Regions from separate parts of the Robbsia betulipollinis genome, predicted to be linked through region 2. Evidence: predicted binding sites of a transcription regulator. Region 2 holds the regulator's gene; the other holds the start of a gene.
What was found. Region 2 encodes LexA, which represses DNA repair genes until DNA is damaged. Its sites were predicted from a motif close to ACTGTATNNNNATACAGT; they were not measured.

Region 1 (3,411 bases), on a different contig from region 2:
CTTCCAGCAGGCGGGCGTCGGGTGCGCGCACCTGGAACAGCCGGATGTCTTCCGGATCGTGCAGCAGCCAGTCGCGCAGGGCGACGCTCAGCTGCAGGGTTGCGGCGCCGCGCGTGTCGATCTGACGGGCGAGGGCGTAGGCATGGTTGCCGAGCGCATGGTCGAACGGGGCGCTCGCGATCGCCTGCGCGACCAGATAGGTAACCGCGAAGCTCACCGGCCAAAGCAGTACCAGCGGGGCGAGCATCCAGCGAAGGATTTCACCGAACAGGGAGCGCGCGTCCGGGCCGGGCGGGGGCGCCGTCGTGACGGCCGCGTCGACCGGCAATTCGGGCGGTGCCGACGGGTTCATCGATGCGAGTCGGCGCGGTCGGTGCGACGGGGGGCGGCAGTCCCGGCAGTCCCGGCAGTCCCGGCGGGCGGCGCGTGATCGGGGGGAGGGAGCGTGGGACGATCCAGGCAATAGCCGATGCCGCGCACCGTCGTTACGCGGATGCCGCCGGGTTCGATTTTCTTGCGCAGGCGGTGCATATAGACTTCGATCGCATTGGTGCTGACTTCCTCGCCCCACGCGCACAGGTGATCGACCAGCTGTTCTTTCGAGACGAGGCGCCCGACGCGTTGCAGCAGCACTTCCAGCAATTCCAGTTCGCGGGCGGACAGATCGAGCGCGCGGTCGCCGAGCGTGGCGGTCCGGCCGACCTGATCGAAGCAGAGGGCGCCGTGGCGGATGATCGCCGCGCCGCCGCTCGCGCCGCGTCGCGTCAATGCACGGATGCGCGCCTCCAGTTCGGACAGCGCGAACGGCTTGGCCATATAGTCGTCCGCTCCCAGGTCGAGACCGGTGACGCGGGCCTCGATGCTGTCGGCGGCGGTCAGGATCAGCACCGGAACGGCCGTGCCCCGGCCGCGCAGGCGCCGCAGGACATCGAGACCGGACAGCTTCGGCAAACCGAGGTCGAGGATCAGCAGATCGTAGGTCTGCAGGGCGAGCGCACTGTCCGCCGCGCTGCCGTTGTCCACGCGATCCACCGCGTAACCCGTCTGGCGGAGGGAACGGATCAGGCCGTCGGCGAGTATGCTGTCATCCTCGGCAATGAGAATTCGCATCGGACATCCCTGTTGCCCTGCGCCCAACGCTGCAATGCCGGGCCGTCTCCGGGGTGTGCAAGAAAAGTAGCGGATTTACTTGCCACGCACACTGTTTTTTTATACAGTACTGTTTATATCGACGCTTGCAGGGAATGCCATGTTTTCGGCGCCCCACGCGGCCCCATCATAGCAAAGGACGATTCATGGAAGATAGCAAGAAAGGCCCGAGCGGAATGACTGCCGAGAAAGGCAAGGCGCTCTCGGCTGCGCTGGCCCAGATCGAAAAGCAGTTCGGCAAAGGGTCGATCATGCGGATGGGCGACAACGACAAGTTCGACGATATCCAGGTGGTGTCGACGGGCTCGCTCGGGCTCGACATCGCGCTGGGCGTCGGGGGCTTGCCGCGTGGTCGCGTCGTCGAGATCTATGGTCCGGAATCGTCGGGCAAGACCACGCTGACCCTGCAGGTCATCGCCGAGATGCAGAAGTCGGGAGGAACGTGCGCGTTCATCGACGCCGAGCACGCGCTCGACGTCCAGTACGCGAGCAAGCTGGGCGTCAAGGTGTCCGATCTGCTGATTTCGCAGCCGGACACGGGCGAGCAGGCGCTCGAAATCACCGATGCGCTGGTGCGCTCGAACTCGATCGACCTGATCGTCATCGACTCGGTCGCGGCGCTGGTGCCGAAGGCCGAAATCGAAGGCGAAATGGGCGACTCGCTGCCGGGTCTCCAGGCACGGTTGATGTCGCAGGCGCTGCGCAAGTTGACCGCCCTGATCCAGCGCGCGAACTGCACGGTGATCTTCATCAATCAGATCCGGATGAAGATCGGTGTGATGTTCGGCAGCCCCGAGACGACCACGGGCGGCAACGCGCTGAAGTTCTACGCCTCGGTCCGGCTGGATATCCGCCGCATTGGCTCGATCAAGAAGAATGACGAGGTGGTAGGTTCCGAAACGCGCGTCAAGGTGGTGAAGAACAAGGTCGCGCCGCCGTTCCGCGAGACGATCTTCGACATCCTGTACGGGGAGGGGATTTCCCGCGAAGGCGAAATCATCGACCTGGGCGTCCAGCACAAGATCGTCGAGAAGGCGGGTGCGTGGTACAGCTACAAGGGTGACCGTGTCGGTCAGGGCAAGGACAACGCACGGGAATTCCTGCGCGAGAATCCGGCCATCGCGCGCGAGATCGAAAACCGCGTGCGCGAGACCCTTGGCATCGCGGCGATGCCGTCGACTCCGGGCGCGGCACCGGCCGCACCCGCGGCGGCGGAAGAGCCGGGCAGCGACGACTGAGCAGCACGAACGTACGCGTCGCGGGGAGGCCCGTCCGGCAATGATGTCTGACAGCTCAAACCCTTGGCTGGCTTTCCCGACCGGCGCGTTGCCCGTCGTGTTGTTGACGGGATTTTCGGATGGCATGCCGCCATGAGTGGTAACCGTCCTTTCGGGCGTCCTTCGGGACGCCCTTTTAGCAAGCGGTCGTCGTTCGATGATGATGACGACGAGCCGTTCGAATCCGATCCGCGTGAGGCGGAAGCCGCCCGGCTGCGCGAACGGACTGCGTCCGAGGGCGTGAAAGCCAGACCCAGGCCGGGTGCCGAATCGGACTCCGAGCCTGGCTCCGAAGCGGGCTCCGAAGCAGAAAGCCTCTCCTACAGTCGCAACACGCGTCGCGCGTGGGGCGGCGGCGGTGGCCGCCGCGTTTCCCCGCGGGAAGAACGGCGTGCCGACCCATCCGTCGCTGAATCGGGCGGCGCCGTTCCGGCAGGCCTTCCATCGGCGGTGGCGGGCGCCGACGGCGCGCATACGACCACGCGTTCGCCACGACGCTCGGAACGGCAGGCCGCACGCGACGCGGCATTGGGTTTCAAACGCAGCCTGCGCGGCCGGGCACTGGGCTATCTATCCCGCCGCGAACACAGCCGCAGTGAGCTGGCGCGCAAGCTCGCGCCTTTCGTCGAGGAAAGCGACGGCGAGCAGGCCGTCGAACGGTTGCTCGATGCGCTCGCGCGGGAAGGCTGGCTCTCCGACAATCGTTTCGCCGAGAGCGTCGTCAACCGGCGCGCGGCGCGTTTCGGTGCCGCGCGTATCGTCGGTGAGCTGAAGCGGCACAAGCTCGATGGTGAACTCGTACAGGAACTGGGTGCGACGCTCCGGGAAACCGAATGGACGCGCATCCAGGACGTCTGGCGCAAGAAATTCGGCAGTCTCGCCACCACGCCCCAGGAGCGCGCGAAGCAGGCACGCTTTCTCGCCGCGCGCGGTTTCTCGCGCGACCTGATCATGCGGATCCTGAAAGTGGGCAACGACGCGTTGC
Region 2 (3,411 bases):
GCGAGCAGCATCGCCGCCGGCCTTGCGCCGGAGGCCGACGATGACGAAAACGCGTCGCACGACGCTCGCCCTGTGGCACGTTCGGCGCCGGACGCCGGCGACACGGCGCGCGCTGCCGTCCGGCTCTCTCGGGCGAATCGCGATTTTCTGGCGGACCTCGCCGGGGTGCGGGCTCTGGTGGCGGCACTGCGCGCGCAGCTGGAGGATGCGGCGCGGGCTCGCTGAGCGGCACCGGATGAGCGGCACCGGATGTCGGTCATGCGCTATGGAAAAACGCTTCAATAGGCATCGAACAGGGTCTGCAGGGCAGTGGGCGCCGCGATGCCGTCCGATAGCGCGAGCAGCAATAGCAGCCGTGCCTTGTACGGGTTCAGCGTACCGCTCGCCACGAAGCCGAGCGCCGCATCGTCGACCGCCGCGCCACGCGTCACACGTACCTCCAGCGCACGGCTGGAGCGCACGACCGCGATGCCGGCGCCCGGCAGCTGCGCCAACGCCTGCTGCAGATCGGCATGCAGCGAGCCATTGCCGGTACCGGCGACGACCACGCCGGCCACCCGCCCGGCGGAATCGCGCATCAGGGCGTCGATGTACCTGGGCGAAACGCCTCCATGACTCACCACGATATCGACGGCGGCCAGATCCGCGGCCTGCCAGCCCGATGCACGGGCGAAACGGCTACCGGATGTGTGCAACCCGGTGTGCAACCCGGTGTGCAACCCGGTGTGCAGATCCTGAGCGGCCCGTGCGAACGCGACCTGGCCATCCTGAACCCAACCCAGTGCGCCCGATTCCGGCGAGGCGAAAGCGTTCACCGAGTGACTACTCGCCTTGACCACATCGCGTGCGGAGTGGATGCGGTTGCCGAATGCCACCAGCACGCCCTGTCCGCGCGCAGCCGGTGCCGCGGCGAGCGTGACCGCGTCGAAGAGATTCGCCGGGCCGTCCGCCGAGAGTGCGGTCGCGGGACGCATCGCCGCAGTCATCACGACCGGTTTGTCGCTGCCCACCGTCAGATGCAGCCAGTAAGCCGTTTCTTCCAGCGTATCGGTGCCATGCGTGATCACGACGCCATCGACATCGTCGCGTGCCAGCACCGCGTTGACCTCGCGACTCAGACCACACAGGAAATCGAGACTGGCATCCTTGCTGTCGATTGCGGCGAATTGCCGGGACGCGATGGCGGCCAGCCGATCGAGACCGGGAACCGCCGCCAACAGCACGTCGAGCGTGAGCGCGCCCGCGCGGTAATGAAGGGATTCTGCCGCGCTTGCGCCCGACCCGGCGATCGTTCCGCCCGTGCCCAGTATCACCACGCGCGGCAGGGTCGCCGGTCGTGCCGCGGCAGCCCTTCCGGCAGCGGCGGCAAGCGGCGGACCCGCAGGCGTGACAGGCGATGCGGCGGGCAGTGCGCCGATGGCGTCCGGCGCCACGCGGGCTGGCGCATCGCCAGCGGGAAAATACGGTGTTGAAGCAGGAGGAACATTCATCTGGAAACAACCGGGGCGAAGGATGGGGAAACCGCGACTGTAGCGCACAGAGGCACGCTACTTGCAACCGCAATTGCCACGTCGCATGGGACCCACATCGATGACGGACATGCGGCGGCGACCGGCGAAAAAGGTTGCCAGCCGGAAAATACTGTATAGAATTACAGTATCGCATCCAGGAACGACGTCATGCTCAAGCTTACCGCACGACAGCAGCAAGTCTTTGAATTAGTGCAGCGTGCCATCGAGCGCAGCGGCTTCCCGCCCACACGCGCGGAGATTGCCGCGGAATTGGGATTCAGCTCGGCGAACGCCGCCGAGGAACACTTGCGTGCGCTCGCCCGCAAGGGCGTAATCGAACTGGCGCCGGGTGCATCGCGCGGTATCCGGATCGTCCAACCGGACGCGGCGAACGACGCCGCACCGGCCGCCTCGCTAACGCGCGCACTGTTTCTTCCGCTCATAGGTCAGGTCGCGGCCGGCAATCCGATTCTGGCGCAGGAACACGTCTTGCGTCAGTACGGCTGCGATCCGGCGATGTTCTCGAACAAGCCGGATTATCTGCTCACGGTCAGGGGCCTGAGCATGCGTGACGCGGGTATTCTCGATGGCGATCTCCTCGCGGTGCAACGTCGCCGCGAAGCGAACGACGGCCAGATCGTTGTGGCGCGACTGGGCGACGAAGTGACGGTGAAGCGTTTCAAGCGCACTGCCACGGGCGTCGAGTTGATTGCAGAAAACCCTGATTTTTCGAATATTTTGGTCGACCGCGAGCGAACGGACTTTGAGCTCGAAGGTATCGCCGTCGGTCTCATACGTCCTACCCAACTTTGAACGGAGAAACGTCATGTCGAGGCTCGTCCGCCTGTTGTCTGCCAGTACCGCGCTTCATACCTTCGGGCGAGCGCGACTCACCCGCGTCTTTCGCTCCTGCCGGGACAAGGGCGACAAGGGCGACAAGGGCGAGTTTCCCGCAGCAGCGGCGACGCCTGCCGAATCGCAACGCTTCGGCTCGGGAATCGCGGGTGGCGGCATCAAGCGCACGGCCTCCGTACGTCCGGTTCAGGTCACGCCGCTATCCGCGACCCGCAGCGCGGTGCGCGTTTATCGTGGCAGTTCGGGCACCACCATGGTCGGAAAGATCGACGCAATATGCCGGATGATCGATCGCTGCATCGCGGACGAGAGCGCGGCCATGATGACAACGGGAAACGAAGCGGGCCGTTCGATCTGATCCTCGCCCCCGCCCCTGGCCTCAATCCCCACGTTGCACCCGCGTCTTGCCTGGTTTTTGCCCTGTCTGCAGATGTATCGTACGCGAACGGAGATAAGCACTCCTGAGGTGAGCAACGCACTGGTATCATTATTGCTTGACGACTGAGTCAACCATGACAGGAGAATCCGAATGAGCGAAGACAACAAGACCCCCGCGGCACCGGCAGCAGACGTTACGGTGGCCAAGCATAGCGACAACGAAAAGAGCGCGATTCCCGACCGGGCCGACGAAGGGCGCGACGCTGCGCCCAACGACCCACCGGGACAAGGCGAAGCAGCGGAACCGCCGGTAGGCTGAGTTTCACTTTGAAACACCTGGCTGTGCAAGGCAGGAGTGGGTCGGTCCGCTGCTCGCTCGACAGCGCACCGCGTATCGCTGCAGGCGAAGGACCATGAAAAGACGACTACTGAGTACCCTGATCGTTTGTACGGCGCTCGCCGGTTGCGCGACGAAGTTTTACGGGCGGGAGAGCGAACTGACCGCCTATGAAAAAAACAGCCTCAGCTGCCCGGAAATCGATATCGAAACCGCCAAGATAGATGATTTCCAGAGGCGAGTAGGTCAAGAGAGTCAGTTCGATGGCCGCTCCGCCCTCTCGTTCGCGACGGACTTCGGCATCGGTAACGCGATGGAAAAAAGCGCCGC

Region 1: the regulator LexA is predicted to act here: its motif matches at 1,201-1,218, upstream of recA (recombinase RecA).

The regions. Positions count from the first base shown of each region.
Region 1 is NZ_JAPMXC010000005.1:259,295-262,705, reverse strand. It holds gene OVY01_RS16045 (sensor histidine kinase) at 1-352, opposite strand, end outside; gene OVY01_RS16040 (response regulator) at 349-1,110, opposite strand; gene recA (recombinase RecA) at 1,296-2,387, shown strand; gene recX (recombination regulator RecX) at 2,877-3,411, shown strand, end outside.
Region 2 is NZ_JAPMXC010000002.1:112,244-115,654, reverse strand. It holds gene OVY01_RS12355 (ATP-binding protein) at 1-225, shown strand, start outside; gene OVY01_RS12350 (asparaginase) at 279-1,490, opposite strand; gene lexA (transcriptional repressor LexA) at 1,680-2,324, shown strand; gene OVY01_RS12340 (hypothetical protein) at 2,338-2,724, shown strand; gene OVY01_RS12335 (hypothetical protein) at 2,896-3,063, shown strand; gene OVY01_RS12330 (hypothetical protein) at 3,158-3,411, shown strand, end outside.